Regions from separate parts of the Devosia neptuniae genome, predicted to be linked through region 1. Evidence: predicted binding sites of a transcription regulator. Region 1 holds the regulator's gene; each other region holds the start of a gene.

Evidence for each region. The regulator LexA, encoded in region 1, represses DNA repair genes until DNA is damaged. The targets are predictions, from matches to a motif close to TGTTCNNNNTGTGTTCNG.
Region 2: the regulator LexA is predicted to act here: its motif matches at 1,776-1,793, upstream of dnaE (DNA polymerase III subunit alpha).
Region 3: the regulator LexA is predicted to act here: its motif matches at 2,158-2,175, upstream of N8A98_RS09235 (YifB family Mg chelatase-like AAA ATPase).
Region 4: the regulator LexA is predicted to act here: its motif matches at 1,709-1,726, upstream of N8A98_RS16105 (DUF5680 domain-containing protein).

The regions. Positions count from the first base shown of each region.
Region 1 is NZ_CP104965.1:3,568,323-3,572,520, reverse strand. Features, by position in the region: gene N8A98_RS20290 (IlvD/Edd family dehydratase) at 1-1,664, shown strand, start outside; gene N8A98_RS20285 (YybH family protein) at 1,714-2,091, opposite strand; gene lexA (transcriptional repressor LexA) at 2,094-2,807, opposite strand; gene N8A98_RS20275 (molybdopterin molybdotransferase MoeA) at 2,916-4,118, opposite strand; gene moaC (cyclic pyranopterin monophosphate synthase MoaC) at 4,115-4,198, opposite strand, start outside.
Region 2 is NZ_CP104965.1:3,219,252-3,223,449, reverse strand. Features, by position in the region: gene dnaE (DNA polymerase III subunit alpha) at 1-1,564, opposite strand, end outside; gene N8A98_RS18680 (SulP family inorganic anion transporter) at 1,930-3,411, opposite strand; sul1 at 3,469-3,526, opposite strand; gene N8A98_RS18675 (hypothetical protein) at 3,641-4,132, shown strand; gene N8A98_RS18670 (YoaK family protein) at 4,156-4,198, shown strand, end outside.
Region 3 is NZ_CP104965.1:1,333,462-1,337,659, forward strand. Features, by position in the region: gene N8A98_RS09230 (NUDIX domain-containing protein) at 128-583, opposite strand; gene N8A98_RS09235 (YifB family Mg chelatase-like AAA ATPase) at 580-2,103, opposite strand; gene N8A98_RS09240 (glycoside hydrolase family 25 protein) at 2,287-3,126, shown strand; gene N8A98_RS09245 (hypothetical protein) at 3,213-3,335, shown strand; gene N8A98_RS09250 (MarC family protein) at 3,615-4,198, opposite strand, start outside.
Region 4 is NZ_CP104965.1:2,707,752-2,711,949, reverse strand. Features, by position in the region: gene N8A98_RS16120 (ATP-dependent helicase) at 1-516, shown strand, start outside; gene N8A98_RS16115 (heavy metal-binding domain-containing protein) at 616-933, shown strand; gene N8A98_RS16110 (putative quinol monooxygenase) at 930-1,220, opposite strand; gene N8A98_RS16105 (DUF5680 domain-containing protein) at 1,238-1,699, opposite strand; gene N8A98_RS16100 (50S ribosomal protein L11 methyltransferase) at 1,802-2,686, shown strand; gene N8A98_RS16095 (hypothetical protein) at 2,832-2,963, opposite strand; gene N8A98_RS16090 (aminopeptidase P family protein) at 3,168-4,198, shown strand, end outside.

The sequences.
Region 1 (4,198 bases):
AGCCGATCATTGGTATCGCACAGACGGGGTCCGATCTTTCGCCTTGCAACCGCCACCACATTGTGCTGGCCGAACGCGTGCGCGAAGGTATTCGGGAAGCTGGCGGCATTGCCATTGAATTCCCAGTGCATCCGATCCAGGAAACCGGCAAGCGGCCGACCGCCGGGCTCGACCGCAACCTGGCCTATCTGGGCCTGGTCGAAGTGCTTTACGGCTATCCGCTGGATGGCGTCGTGCTGACCATTGGGTGCGACAAGACCACTCCGGCCATGCTGATGGGCGCGGCGACGGTCAATATTCCCGCGATTGCGCTGTCGGTTGGGCCGATGCTCAATGGCTGGCACAAGGGCGAGCGCACCGGCTCGGGCACTATTGTGTGGAAGGCCCGCCAGATGATGGCGGCTGGCGAGATCGATTATGCCCAGTTCATCGAACTGGTTGCGTCTTCGGCGCCGTCGACGGGCTTCTGCAACACGATGGGCACCGCGAGCACGATGAATTCTTTGGCGGAATCGCTGGGCATGCAATTGCCGGGTTCGGCCGCGATTCCCGCGCCGTATCGCGATCGCCAGGAAATGGCCTATCGCACCGGCAAGCGCATCGTGGACATGGTGCATGAGGATCTCAAACCCTCCGACATCCTGACCAAAGACAATTTCATCAATACGATCGTGGTCAATTCGGCCATCGGCGGTTCGACCAATGCCCCGATCCATATCCAGGCCATCGCCAAGCATATCGGCGTCGAGCTGGAACTGCAGGATTTCCAGACCTATGGCCACAAGGTGCCGTTGCTGGTCAACATGCAGCCGGCTGGCGAATATCTGGGCGAGGACTTCTACCATGCCGGCGGCGTGCCGGCAGTGGTCAACGAGTTGATGGGCCAGGGGCTGATCCGTGAGAACGCGCCGACCGTCAATGGCAAGACGATCGGCGAGAACTGCCGCAACAGCACGATCCAGGACGACAAGGTCATCCGCTCCTTCGACAATCCGCTCAAGGCTGAAGCCGGGTTCCTGGTGCTGCGTGGCAATCTGTTCGACAACGCCATCATGAAGACCAGCGTGATTTCCTCGGAATTCCGCGACCGCTATCTCAACAATCCGGCCAGCCCCGGCGCGTTCGAGGGCAAGGCCGTGGTGTTCGACGGGCCGGAGGATTACCACCACCGGATCGACGATCCTTCCCTCGAAATCGACGAACATACCCTGCTGTTCATGCGCGGCGCCGGCCCGATCGGCTATCCGGGCGCGGCGGAAGTCGTCAACATGCGGCCGCCTGATTATCTGATCAAGAAGGGCATCCATGCGCTGGCTTGTATCGGCGACGGCCGCCAGTCGGGCACTTCGGGTTCGCCCTCGATCCTCAATGCATCGCCCGAAGCGGCCGCCGGTGGCAATCTCGCCATCCTGCGGACCGGCGACCGGGTACGCATCGATCTCAATACCGGCACGGCCAATATCCTGATTTCCGACGAGGAAATCGCCACGCGCCGGGCAGATCTGGAATCGATGGGCGGGTACAAATATCCCAAGCATCAGACCCCATGGCAGGAAATCCAGCGCGGCATCGTCGGCCAGCTCGGCGACGGCGCTATTTTGAAGCCAGCTGAAAAGTACCAGCGGATTGCCCAGACCAATGGGATTCCGCGGGATAATCACTAGGCACGTTAAGTCTCAGAAACAGGAAGGCCCGCTAAACCAGCGGGCCTTTTTATTCGGGAAAGGCGCTTAAATGCTCATGTGCTATGCGCCAGACGCCTCTTCGCTTGCCGAGAACGGTCGTTCCTCTGCCGCTGCCTTGCGCCAGTTGCCCTTCGATGACCGCTTGCCAATGAAAACTATAGATGCAGCTTGCCGCCGCATCGGCCTTGGCGATCCAGCGGACGTCTTCCAGCCAATATCTTTCGTCTGATAAGCGCTGCCAGGTCCGCTCGAAGGCGGCTCGCACTGACTCCATGCCATGGTAGGAGCCAGAGCTGAACCAAAAGGTCGCGTCGTCATCGATCAACGATGTCAGCAGCTCAAAATCATGCTGGTTGATGAGCTCGGCATAAGCTGCCATCACCGCTTCAGGCGTGGCGCGATCCACTATCAGTACTTCCGCAGCAGCCCCACCAAGCGTCCCTGGACCTTGACCCGGTCAGGCGGGAAAATCCGGGTTTCATAGGCTGGGTTAGCAGCTTCGAGGGCGACGGTATTGCCCTTGCGGCGCAGGCGCTTGAGGGTGGCTTCTTCATCATCGACTAAAGCGACAATGATCTCGCCGGTGCTGGCCGATTCCTGCTTTTTGATCAGGACCGTGTCGCCATCAAAGATGCCGGCCTCGATCATGGAATCGCCGCGCACTTCCAGCGCGTAGTGTTCGCCGGCGCCCAGCATTTCGGGGGGCACCATGATGGTGTGGGAGTGGGTCTGGATCGCCTCGATGGGCGTGCCGGCGGCGATGCGGCCCATGACGGGGATCGAGATCGGACGGGCGTAATCGTCGCCAACAGATTGGCGCGCCGGCGGGTTGGATACCTTGCCCAGTGTGCCCTCGATGACCGATGGCTCGAAGCGCGCCTTGCGGCCGCCCAGGGAAGGGTTCATCGAATCGGGAAGCTTGACCACTTCGAGGGCGCGGGCCCGGTTGGGCAGGCGGCGGATGAAGCCGCGCTCTTCCAGCGCGGTGATCAGGCGGTGAATGCCGGATTTGGACGCCAGATCGAGCGCGTCCTTCATTTCGTCGAATGAGGGAGGGATGCCGCTTTCCTTCATCCGTTCGTGGATGAACATCAGCAGCTCGTGTTGTTTGCGCGTCAGCATTGGCGGCCCTCCACAGGGATTCGGAACATAGGCAGAACGACTATACGTGTTCCAGTTATGTTCCGCAATATCCCCAGCGCCGGTATCGCGATTTTCTTGGATCGACAGTCAAAATGCGTCGATCTCAATGGATTCCACAATCGAACCGGCATGAGCGCCGGGGTCGGATTCTGGCTGGATGATCAGCATGTCAGCATTTGACAGGGACGAGGTATGGCCGCTGTCGGTCTGGGAGATTGGCATCAATTCGGGGCCGGTGGGTGTGTGCACGAGCTGGGCGCGCATGAAGTGGCGGCGCGCCGAATTGGGCGGCGTGGGGCCAGCCAAAGGCAGGCGCCAGTTGGGTTGTTCGACATAGCCGACCCATTTGCGCAAGGCCGGCTTGATGAAGACGGTGGCGGTGACCATGGCCGAGACAGGATTGCCCGGCAGACCGAAAATCAGCGTCTTGCCGCGGGTGCCGAACATTAGTGGCTTGCCCGGGCGCATGTTGATGCGCCAGAAGTCGAGGGTCACGCCGAGTTCGAGCAGAATTTCCTGGACGATATCGTGGTCTCCCACGCTGGCGCCGCCGGTGGTGATCAGGATATCGGGCTCGGCGGCGAAGATTGATTCGAGCTTGGCGCGCAGGGCGGCGCGGTCATCACGGGCGATACCATGATCGGTGACCTCCGCGGCATAGGGCGCGAACATGGGCGCGAGACCGAAGCTGTTGGAGGCAACGATCTGATCGGGCGCGAGTGGCGAGCCAGGCAGCACCAACTCGTCGCCTGTGGCGAGCAGAGCGATGCGCGGGCGCGTGGCCACCGTAAGACTGGGGGCATTGGCGGCGGCAGCCACGGCCAGTTGCATCGGGCCCATGCGGGTGCCAGCCTCGATCAGGGCATCGCCGGTGGCGAAGTCATTACCAATGGAGCGGATGCTGCGGCCGGGCTTGGGCTGCTCGGCAAAGCTCACCAGATTGCCGTTTACCGTCGCCTCTTCCTGCATGATGACGGCGTCGGCTCCGGACGGAACCGGAGCGCCGGTGAAGATGCGGACGCATTGGCCTGCGGCGACGCTGCCGGAAAAGCCTGCGCCGGCTTGGGAAGTGCCGATCAGCGTCAGCCGATGGCCGGGAACGATGTCAGCGGCGCGGACGGCGTAGCCATCCATGGCGCTGGCATTGAACGGGGGCTGGTCGTGGGTGGCGAACAGGGTTTTCGCTAGCACGCGGCCATTGGCGTGGGCCAGGGCGACGCTTTCGGGCTGCACGGCGGGTACGCGAGCGAGAATGGCGGCGATGGCGTCTTCGACGGGCAAGAGGCTCATGGCGCGCGCGTAAAATCGCCGGACTTGCCGCCGGACTTTTCGAGGAGGCAGATGTCGGTGACCACCATGGCGCGGTCGAT
Region 2 (4,198 bases), 350 kb from region 1:
ACAGGCCTTCCAGATTCTTGGCGATGGCCACCAATTCGCCCACGGTCTCGTCATCCTCGACCATGCGGCGGAACTGGGGTTCCTCATTCATCGTCCGCTCGATCGACCACGGATCGGTCGGATTGGCCGGCACCAGCTTGCACAGCCGGTCCACCTGCCCATAGGGCATTTGCAGCACGCGCCCGACGTCGCGCAGCACGGCGCGGGCCTGCAGCGTTCCGAAGGTGATGATCTGCGATACCTGTTCGAAGCCGTATTTGCTCTGCACATAGCGGATCACCTCTTCGCGGCGGTCCTGGCAGAAGTCGATATCAAAGTCCGGCATCGACACGCGTTCCGGATTGAGGAAGCGTTCGAACAGCAGGTTGTAGCGCAGCGGATCGAGGTCCGTGATGGTGGTTGCATAGGCCACCAGCGAGCCCGCACCCGAGCCGCGGCCCGGCCCCACCGGAATGCCCTGCGATTTTGCCCAGCGGATAAAATCAGCCACGATAAGGAAGTAGCCCGGAAACTTCATCGACTGGATGATGTTGAGTTCGAACTCCAGCCGGTCGCGATATTCCTGTTCGGTCTTGGTCGGATCGATCACCCCGGTCTTGAACCGGTTCTCCAATCCGCTTACCGCCATTTCGCGCAAGGCCTGCGCCTCGGCGGCCACGGCCTCGTCCTCGCTCAGATCAGGAGCGGCCGCGAATTTGGGCAGGATCGGCTTGCGCTTGAGCGGCCGGTAGGAAATACGCTGTGCGATCTCGACAGTCGAATCCAGCGTCTCGGGCAAGTCCGAGAACAGCGCGACCATCTCGGCCCGCGTCTTGAAATAATACTGATCGTTGAGCTTGCGCCGCTCGGTCTGGGCAATCACCGTGCCGCCGGCAATGGCCAGCAAGGCATCGTGTGCCTCGGCCTCGGCGACCGATTTGAAGAAGGGCTCATTGGTCGCTACCAGCGGAATACCCTTGCGATAGGCGTAATCCACCAGCCGCGGCTCGACGGCGGCCTCTTGTGGGCGGCCGTGGCGCTGCAATTCGATATAGAATCGATCGCCGAACAAATCCGCCAGCCGGTCCAGCCGGCGGGTGGCATTGGCGTCCTGCCCCTGGGCGAAGGCCATGTCGATGGCCCCTTCGGGCCCGCCGCTGAGGCAGATCAGGCCTTCCAGGCCTTCCCGACTCAGCCAATCGAGCCGCGCCGTGGCCGCGCCGCCTTCGCCATCGAGATAGGCGCGCGACACCAGGCGGGAGAGATTTTCAAAGCCCAATTCGGTCTGCGCCATCAGCACGACGCTGGACTTGCCTGACCAGGCGACGTGGCCGCGTTCGCTGACCCGCTCCTCACTGGCGGCAAAGTCGATCGGCAGCTCCACCCCGATCAGCGGCTGAATGCCCTTGCTGCTGGCCTTTTCTGAAAATTCCAGCGCCCCGAACAGGTTACTGGTATCAGAAATGCCCAAAGCGGGCTGATGGTCCGCCTTGGCCAGCTTGAGAATCGTGTCCAGCTGCAACGCGCCTTCCAGCAGCGAATAGGCAGAATGGACGTGCAGGTGGATGAAGCCAGGGCCGCTCATGAATGCTCTCCTAGCCTGCCTTTGTGACAGGCCATGGCGGACGGCGAAACCATTTGGCGCCGCAATCCACAGGGGAAGGTCACACGAGTCGGGTCAGCATATCCATCCAGGTTAGCGAGCCGATGGTGAAGGCCCCGAGCGTGACGAATGCGGCGAAGTCCTTGATGAAAGTGAGCATCTGCATCTCCCGTGTTGCTATAATGTTCTTATAAGTTCATCGTTTGTTCTTGTCCAGTGGGGGAGGAGCGGGAACAGCGGGGATTGAGCACATTTGGTTAGCAAATCATTAGGAAAGGTTGCCGGACTGTTCACCTTGAGACCGCCAGCGTTGTCAGCCGGCGGCGTGATGAGCATGCTGCCCCAAGCTAGTGCCCGATGACGATCTCGGCGTCATTGCGCTGATGGGTACCCAGATTGTCGACGATGGTCGCGCTGGCCCGATTCAGTCCGCGCAATTGCACATCAACGCCGGCCTTGCGGAATTTCAGCACCGCCTTGTCGATGCTGGCGACGCTGGAAACATCCCAGATATGGGCATGGGCCAGGTCGATGATGACGCGCGTCACTTTCTCCTTGAAATCGAACGCAGCCATGAACTGATCGGCCGAGGCGAAAAACAGCTGGCCGCTGACATGATAGACGCGCGTGGCGCCGTCGTCGGACAGCTCCGGGCGCACGGCGAATATCTGTGCGATCTTCCAGGCGAAGAACACGCCCGACAGCAGCACGCCGACCAACACGCCAATGGCCAGGTTATGCGTGCCCACGACAAAGGCCACAGTGGCCAGCATCACGAAGGACGAGCTGCGCGGATGATCTTTCAAATTGCGGATCGAGCGCCAGTCGAAGGTGCCGATCGACACCATGATCATGATGGCCACCAGCGCCGGCATCGGAATGATGCGCAGCAGATCGCCCAGCAGCACCATCAGCACCAATAGGTATGCTCCGGCGAGGAAAGTGGAGAGCCGCCCTCGCCCGCCCGAGCGCACATTGATGCCCGATTGGCCGATCATGGCGCAGCCGGCCATGCCACCGAAAAATGCCGAGGCAAAATTGGCCACGCCCTGCCCGACGCATTCCAGCCGCTTATTGCTGCCGGTGTCGGTCGCTTCGTCGATGATCTGCGCGGTCATCAACGATTCAAGCAACCCCACCGCCGCGACGCCAATGGCGTAGGGCAAAATGATGATGAGTGTGTCGAGGTTTAGCGGCACTTGCGGAATCAACAACTGAGGCAAAGCCCGCGGCAGCTCGCCCATATCGCCGACCGTGTGCAGGTTCATGCCCGAGAACCACGCCAGAGCCGTCAACACCACGATGCACACCAGCGGCGACGGCACGGCCCGCGTCAGCCGTGGGAACAGATAGATGATCGCCAGCCCTGCCGCGACCATGGGATAGGTCAACCAGGGCACATCGATCAGCTCTGGCAATTGCGCCATGAAGATGAGAATGGCCAAAGCGTTGACGAAGCCGGTCATCACCGATTTGGAGACGAACCGCATCACGCGATGCAGGTTGAGCCAGCCGGCGGCGATCTGCAGCAGCCCGGCCAGGATCGTTGCGGCCAACAGATATTGTAGCCCATGCTCGCGCACCAGCGAGCCCATCAGCACGGCAGTAGCAGCGGTCGCCGCTGATATCATCGCCGGCCTGCCGCCAAAAAACGAAATGACGATGGCTATCACCACCGAGGCATAGAGCCCCACTTTGGGGTCCACCCCCGCAATGATGGAAAAGGCGATGGCCTCGGGCACGAGCGCCAGCGCCACGACGAGCCCGGACAGCACGTCGCCGCGAATATTGCCGAACCACTCCTGGCGGTACTGATCGAAATCAAACATGTAAAAACCCAACAGGCGTCCCGCGCGGCAGCGCACGAATAGCGGGAGGCGATAAGTTGGTGACCGGGGGATAGGCGCCCGGAGAAGCCACCCGGGTCAAAGCCCCGAGTCCGACGAAGGCTCGATAAATGTCCTGATCTCCGCCGGAAATCAAGCCACGCGGCTCTCTCGACCAGTTCTCACGCTTCTGTGATAATAGACGTGTCACCTCAGCAACTGGATTGAGTCCATGTCCGAGCCGAACACCACGCCACAAGTTACCCTGCAGCAGCTTGTTACCCTGGCCACTGGAACGGGCTTTGGCCTCGCCGTTTCTGCCGCCGTGCTGGCCCTGCTTGGCCTGCTGCTGCCCTTTGTCAGCATCTCGACCAATATGGGCCTGGGCCTCGACCAATCCGGCAGTTTTAACGGCTTCGCCGCTGCCGGCTGGATCGCCTGGCTGGCACTGCTGATTTTCGTGCTCGCCGCGGCCTCGGGTCGCGTCACCCAACTGGCGCCCTATCGCAATATTCTGGCCTTGGCCGGCCTGCTCGCCAGCGTGGTCACCGTGCTCGTCGGCTGGTTCTTCTCCCCAGCCGCGGCTCAATTCGCCGAGGTCAACCGCGCCCTCGCCTCTGCCGGCTCACCGGGCAATCTCATCAATATCGGCCCGCATATCGGCATGGTCGTGCTGCTCGCCGCTGGCGCGCTGATTTACTGGTCGAGCCGCAAACCGGCCTGAAATACAGGGGTTCGGTTTCGGCCATGACGCCCATGCCCCAACTCAGCCTCGGCCTGCTGCTTACCG
Region 3 (4,198 bases), 1.9 Mb from region 1:
CCTCAGCGGGATTGCTCACCCGGGACTCGCCCCACCCACGGTGTCATTCCGGCGCAGGTCGAATCGCATTCTTGAAATGCGCTCAGAGTAAACCCTCCCTCAGAGCGCCGGAACCGAAAGACCCTGGCTAAAAAAGCATTCGCCGTAGCGGGAGTTTGATGGGCGCGGGAAAGCCGGTCTTGAGGTCTTCCCAGAATTGGCCATCGGCCGGTCCGATAAAGACATGCCCCTTGGGCAGCTTATCGCGGGCGAACCAGCCCGCTTCGCAGATGGATTCCCCCGCGGCCGGATTGGCGGTGATGTCGAGCTCGCCCGAGACATAATCGGCCAGGAACCAGAACTTGATCATGCGCTCGCTGTCGTCGAACAATTCGTCGATATAGGCCATGGCGCCGGCGCGTACGCGCAGGCCGGTTTCCTCGAATGTCTCCCGCTCGGCTGCGGCCGACAATTCCTCTTCGCCTTCGACGCCACCGCCCGGTGGCGCCCAGAAATCATGGATGCTGGGGCGAAAATGGCGGACCAGCAGGATTTTATTGTCGCGCAGCACCAGCGCGCCGGCGGAAATACGATGGGCCATCATGCCAGCCCCATATTGACGCGATAGCTCAGCGCCTCGGCGATATGCGGCCGGGCGACGCGATCGACTCCGGCCAGATCTGCCAGGGTGCGGGCAACCTTGAGCACGCGATGATAGGCGCGGGCGGAGAGATTGAAGCGCTCGGCCGCCTGCAACAACAGCGCCTGGCTCTCCCGGTCGGGATTGACCAGCTTTTCGATCAGCGTCGGGCCGGCGGCGGCATTGGTGAAAACGTCGGGCGCACCATGTTCGAGGAACCGCTCGCGCTGCCGTTCGCGCGCCGCATGGACGCGTTGGGCGACAATATTGGAGCTTTCACCCGCATTGGATGGGGCGATCATGTCGGCGGCGGTGACGGCGGGCACGTCGATACGGATATCGATGCGATCAAGGAATGGACCGGAAACCCGGGCCTGATAATCGCCGGCACAGGCCGCGCCGCGCTTGCAGGTATGGCCCGGCGTGCCGGCCATGCCGCATTTGCACGGATTCATCGCCGCGATCAGCTGTACCCGGCTTGGATAATTGACGCGCGCATTGGCGCGGGCAATCACCGTCTCGCCGCTTTCGAGCGGCTGGCGCAGGCTATCGAGCACCTGGGGCGCAAATTCGGGCAATTCGTCGAGAAACAGCACGCCATTATGCGCCAGGCTCACTTCCCCGGGCCGCACCCGCAGCCCACCGCCGACCAAAGCCGCCATGGAGGCCGAATGATGGGGCGCCCGGAACGGCCGCCGGTCGGAAATGGCGCCACCGGCCAATTCGCCGGCAATCGACTGGATCATCGAAATATCCAGCAATTCGCGCGGGTTGAGCGGCGGCAGTATCGAGGGCAAGCGCGCCGCCAGCATGGATTTTCCGGCGCCGGGCGGGCCGATCATCAGCATATTATGGCCACCCGCCGCCGCCACTTCGAGCGCCCGCCGCGCCACCTGCTGGCCGCGCACTTCGCTCAGATCGGGCAGGGCGCCATTGGGCAGATATTTGCGCGGCAGCGGACGCGCGGCCAATTGCCGGCCGGTCAGATGATTGACCAGCGCCAAGAGGCTCTCGGCAGCAATGATATCGATGCCCTCTCCCGCCCAGGCCGCTTCGGGGCCGGAGGGTGCGGGACAGATAATCCCCAGATCGCGGCTTTGCGCGGCAATGGCGGCCGGCAGCACGCCGCTGACCGAGGCCAACTGTCCATCAAGGCCCAGTTCGCCCAGCACCAGAAAACCATCCAGCGCATCCTGCGGGATGGCGCCCATGGCGGCCATCAGGCCGAGCGCGATGGGCAGATCGTAATGGCTGCCCTCCTTGGGCAGGTCGGCCGGCGCCAGATTGATGGTAATGCGCTTGGGCGGCAGGCCCAGGCCCGAGGCAATCAGCGCGGCATGGACGCGTTCGCTGGATTCCTTGACTGCCTTGTCGGGCAGCCCAACCATGAGAAATTTCGGCACGCCCGGCGCGATCTGCACCTGCACATCGACCGGCACGGCCTCGATGCCCTGAAACGCCACGGTCGCAACGCGGGTAACCATGCCTCAAGCTCCCCTAAACCCATGGCAAGCCTAGCAGGACTCCCATGGGCCGACAAGAACGTTTGGCGAACAGAATATGGCTCATTAACCATGCGGGCTGCCACACTGGTTACCCTAATCCTCCATTAACCGCGCCATGTTGAATCAAAGGCCAGATTTGTTTGTTGTATAGAGTTCCGCCCAATGACCGCCAGCCGGCCATTCTTCTCGTTTTCCGCTGTTGCCAAGACCACGCTGGCCGCAGCTGTGGTGTTCATCCTGGCCGCCTGTTCCACCGGCGGAGGGCTGTACGGCGCCATCCCCGGCGACAATCGCCCGCATAAGGGCGTCGACCGCGCCCGCAATATGCCGATCCAGGGGATCGACGTGGCGCGCTATCAGGAGAATGTGGATTTCCAGGCCGCCTTTGGCGCCGGCATCCATTTCGTCTTCATGAAGGCGACCGAGGGCAAGGATTATGTCGATCCCAATTTCCGGGTGAACTGGGAGCGGGCGCGCCAGTCCGGCATGCCGCGCGGCGCCTATCATTTCATGACCTGGTGTTCGCTGGCCTCCGAGCAGGCGGCGTGGTTTGTGGCCAATGTGCCCAACGATCCCGATGCGCTGCCGCCGGTGCTGGACCTCGAATGGAACAATCACTCGAGCTGCAAGGTCAAGCCGAGCCGGGCCGATGCGCTGGAAAAGATCCGCGTCATGCTGGACGCCATGGAGCGCCATACCGGCAAGCTGCCGATCATCTATACCGACATGAATTTCCATCGCGATATTCTGGAAGGCGAATATTTCCCCAATGCGTTCTGGCTGCGCTCGACCGCTGCCGAGCCGCATGAGCGCTACAATAACCGCACCTGGACCTTCTGGCAGTGGACCCAGACCGGGGTAGTGCGTGGCGTGCGTGGGGAAGTGGACCGCAATGCCTTTTACGGCAACCAGAACGATTGGCTGACGTTCCTGTCGACCGGTTGCGATCCGCGGGCCATTGCCGCGCTGCTGCCGACCGGACGGTGCGGATACGCCAAATAATTGCAGGCCTTGCCAGCCTATTGGGGCAGGATTAGCCTCACACCTGTAATTGCGGGCGGGTGCCCGACTATGAGGAGGACCATTGAATGGCCAAAGGACAAATGCGCAGCAATAAGGAAGCCAAGAAACCCAAAAAGGACAAGGTCGCTGCGGCCAAGCCCATTACGGGTCTGGGCGCCGGCAGCACCGGCAATGCGGCCAAGAAATAGGGCTGCGTTTCTTCTGCGCTAAGATATTTCGAACGGTCGGCTCATGCCGGCCGTTTTCGTTTTATTGCGCCGTATTGAGCTGGGGTGGTGATGGTTGCGTGGCGGCAATGCCGGCCGCGCCCGAGCCGATAATGGCAAAGATCAGCAAGACGATTGCCGCGGTGATACGCATAAAGCCCCTCCGCCTCATTCAAGGTCTTGAAGGATAGGTGCGCCCCAGCTCCTGCAGGGTCAAGACCCGTGTTAAGACTTGATTAACATAGCAATTTTACGAAAATTTTAGCCGCCGAGCAGGCCGCTGGCCTTGACCCCGTCAAAGACGAACTGCACCGCCAAAGCCGCCAGCAAAATGCCGACAACGCGCGACACGACGGCCAGACCCGTGACCCCCAACAGGCGCTGGATGGGGATAGCCACCAGCAGCGTCAGCCAGGCGAGGAACAGAATCACCACGATGGCGACCAGCACGGCCCAGAATTCGAGATCGGTCTTGGTGCCGGTGGTGAGCAGGATCACCGCCGAGATGGCGCCGGGACCGGCCAGCAGCGGCATGGCCAGCGGGAAGACGGCAATATCCTCGCGCTGACGGGCTTCGACCTCTTCCTCATCGGTCGTGCCGGTGCCGCCCGAATGGCGGGCGAACACCATGTCGATGGCGATCAAAAACAGCAGCAGACCGCCGGCGGTACGGAGCGCAGGAATGGTAATGCCGAAAACTTCAAGAATCGCGCTGCCCAATATCCCGAACAGCAGCAGGATAATGCCGGCAATGATCACGCCGCGCGTAGCAAAGGCAAAGCGCTGCTTGGCCGTATTGTGCTTGGTGAGCGCGGCAAAGATGAAAGCGATATCGGCCACGCCCA
Region 4 (4,198 bases), 860 kb from region 1:
GGCCGCGCCGGGCTCGAGGAAGAGCGACGCCTCGCCTATGTCGGCATCACCCGTGGCCGCAAGCGCGTGCGTATCTCTGCCGCCCAGAACCGCCGCATCCATGGCCTGTGGCAATCGGCCATCCCCTCGCGCTTTCTCGATGAATTGCCCGCCGATGTCGTCGAGGTGACCGATACCGGCTCCTCCTATGGCGGCTACGGCTATGGCGGAGGCGCTACCAGCCGCTTCAACAAGGCCGACCCGTTTGAAAGCGTCTACGAAACCCCCGGCTGGCAACGCGCTCGCGCCCAACAGGCCAGCCGCAAGGGCAGCGGCCCGATGACCATTGACGGCGACCTCGTCGCCCGCTCGGTCGACCTGGGCAACGACAAATCCGCCTTCAGCTTCGGCGAACGCGTCTTCCACCTCAAATTCGGCTATGGCGCCATCGCCGGGATCGAGGGGAACAAACTGACCATCGACTTCGAACAAACCGGCCGCAAAAAGGTGCTGGACAGCTTTATCAAGAAGGGGTGAGGCACTCGCTCCTTTTGGCCAAGCCGTCCTCTGCCTTCTCGTCCCAATTGTGCTCTGCTACAACTTCGAGCGCACCCCAGGTTAATAGGTAACCGAGCAATGATCGTCAGCACCACGCCCACGCTGGAAGGCCGCCAGATCCGCGAATATTTGGGCATCGTTACTGGCGAAGTCATTGTCGGCGCCAATATCTTCAAGGATCTGTTCGCCGGCATCCGCGATATCGTGGGCGGCCGCGCCGGCGCCTATGAATCCACGCTGCGCGATGCCCGCCGCCAGGCCTTTAGCGAATTGGAATCCGAGGCCAAGCGCCTGGGCGCCGATGCGGTGGTTGGTGTCGATATCGATTACGAAGTCGTCGGCCAGGGCGGCTCCATGCTGATGGTGTCGGTCTCGGGCACCGCCGTCAGGTTCTAGAGCCCGATCCCGCCCAGCGGTTCAGTCGCGTAGTACTCCCCAAAGCCGGCAATGATCGGCTTGGCCTTAGCTATGGTCGCCTGCACATGCGGCAGCTGTAGCGAGGCGCCATGGCTGTGCTTGCTGTCCCACACTTCGGTGATCCAGATGCCGTCTTCGCTCGCCGGGTCACGGGCGATCACATAGCTGATGCAACCGGGCATGGCGTCATTGCCCTCCAGCATGATCGCCAGCAATTCCTCGCGCTTGCCCGGCGCCGCCAGCATTTTGCCGATCAGACCATACATTTGCTCTTCTCCTCCCGCTAAGGCTTGATCAGCCCGCCGCTATAGCGCAGCCCATAGGCCCTTGTTCCCGCGCAATAAATTGCTTCTTCGCCGGAGAACATATCGACCCCGCCTTCGGACTTATCCACGTATTCCCCGTGCGGCCCCGCCCAGCGGAAACCGTCGAGAAAGCGCCCCTCGGCATACATGGCGGACAGTGCGAGTTTGATAGTCTCCCCTGCCCGTTGCGCATCGATCAGGTTTGCCCGCAGGATGAAGCCATGATAATTCATGGCCCAGACCGGCTCGGCATCAAGCCAGATGGTTTCCTGCCCCAGAAAATCGGTGCCGCCGAAATAGCTGTCGCGATAGCGCCATGACCCTTGCGACCAGACCAGATCATGCGAACCCTGCCGGCTCGACGCGGATTTTTCGCCGCCGCCGATGTAACAGGCCTGTTTGGCAGCCACCACGACTGCATTGAGCGCATTCAAATCCATTTTCACCCCTCGAACAAATCATGAACAATTACCGTGTATTCGTCAAGGAAATCGTGGCGCATTGACTTGTTTCGGCCGCTGCCGCAACAAGGGGCCGATCAAATGAAAGCCCTGCCCATGTCCGTCGACCAGCTCTCCGCTCCGCTCACCAAAGAACAGGCCTATGCCCTGGTCGATGCCGTGATGGAGCGGGACGACCTGGCCTTGACCGCCTCGGCGCATGAGAATGAAGAGACGGGCGAATGGTTCTTCGAGGCCACGTGCGATAGCCCGCCCGATCTTGAATCATTTTCTGAACTTGCCCGGCAAACCCTTGGTGGGGCAGTCGATTTTTCCGTTTCGCCAATCGATCCCGAGATCAATTGGGTGGCCAAATCGCTGGAGGGTCTGGCCCCGGTGATCGCGGGCGGCTTCTATGTTTATGGCAGCCATGAAACTGGCCCCATTCCGGGCGGGCTGACGCCAATGCGGATCGACGCGGCGCAGGCTTTTGGCACCGGGCACCATGAGACGACCACGGGGTGTCTCGAGGCCATCGATAAGGTGCTCAAGCGCCGCCGGCCGCGGGTGTTGCTCGACGTTGGTACGGGTACAGGCGTGCTGGCAATTGCATTGGCCAAGCGGCTGCGGCTGCCGGTTATTGCCAGCGATATCGACCCTATTGCGGTGACGACCACCATTGAAAATGCTCAACAAAATGGCGTTGGCAAGTTCATCATCGGCATCGAAGCGACGGGCCTGACCAATCCGACCATTGCGGGCAATGCGCCTTATGACTTGATCGTCGCCAATATTCTGGCGGGGCCGCTGACGGCTCTGGCACCGGCCATGGGGCGGGTTGCCGGGCGCGGCGCGACGATCATTCTGTCGGGAATTTTGCAGCATCAGGCGCGGGGCGTGATCAATGCCTATCAGCGCCAGGGCATGATCCTGACCGAAAAGCTGCAGCGCAAGGACTGGACCACGCTCATCCTCGAAATGCGCTGACACAGTCACCGCATCGCACCTTCTGATGCTAGCAGACTGTTAGCATCGAGAGCAGCATTTGGCCGTTTAGGTGCACCAGAAAAGCAAAATCCCCGAACTCGCGTCCGGGGATCAATCAGATCGTCAGCAGTAAACTGCAGCGGCCTTACGGGCGCTTTGTGAATGCGCCGATCAGCTGGTGCTGCATGCGATAGCTGACCTGACGGCTCGACTCGCGGCCACGGGCGTCGATAACGGCTCCCAGTGCCTTGCGGAAATCATTCTTGCTCTCGGTCATCTCAGTCTCCATGCATGTCGGCGATCTATTGCCGTCGACAGGAGCTTATCTAGTCCCTCCCCCCGGCTTTGGTTAGGGGGCAAACGGCAAGCCAGCCATGCCAGTTTCGCAAGCCCCGTTACCACCACGTTAATTTGCCGTTCAGACTTCGCAGCGCGCCAACCTCTGGTTAAGGTATCGCTAGAGCCGAACAGGAACGACGCCATGACCGACCAGACTTTTCCGCCAGCCATCTTCCAGAGCTTTGAGGAAAAGGCCGACCCCAAAAATGTCGCGCCCCGGCTCAAGGCGCTGCGGGCGGCCATGGCCAAGGCGGGGGTCGACGGGTTCCTGGTGCCCCGCGCCGATGCCCATCGCGGCGAATCGGTGCCGGCCAGCGAAGCACGGCTGGCCTATCTCACCGGCTTTACCGGCTCGGCCGGCATTGCCATGGTGGGGAAGAAGAAGGCGGGCCTGTTCATCGATAGCCGCTATACATTGCAGGCGCCGGCGCAGACCGACACGGCCAAGGTGAGTGTGCACGAAGTGCTGCAAGGCGGATTGCCGGTGGAGATTGGCGACTACGTGCCCAAAGGCGGCACCATTCGCTACGATCCCTGGCTGCATACGCCGGGCGAAATTCGCGACCTGCAGGCCAAGCTGGGCAAGCGGGCCAAGCTGATGCCCGGCCCCAATCTGATCGACGCAATCTGGAACGATCGGCCCGGCGCGCCGGTCAGCGCCATCGAAGTACTCGGGCACAACCGGGCCGGCAAGACCGCGCCGGACAAGATTGCCGATATTCAGGCGAGCTTGAATCAGGACGGCGCCGACGCGGCCGTGCTGACGCTGCCGGAATCGATCTGCTGGCTATTCAATATTCGCGGACGCGACGTGCCCAACACGCCCTTCGTGCTGGGCTTTGCCGTCGTGCCGCGCAAGGGCGAACCCTCGCTTTATCTGGACCCGGCCAAGATCACGCCGGAGCTGAGCAAGGCGCTTGATGGCGTGGCCAAGGTGGTGAGCAGCAAGAACCTGCCCAATGCATTGGCCAAGCTGGGCAAGGACAAGAAGGCGGTGCTGATCGATCCGGCGACAGCGCCCGAAGCCATTGCCGCGACGCTCAAGAGCGCGGGCGCGGCGCTGATCGAAAAGCGTGACCCGGTGCTGCTGCCCAAATCGCGCAAGAACGAGGCCGAATTGGCCGGCATGCGCGAGGCGCACAAGCTGGATGGCGCGGCTCTGGCCAAATTCCT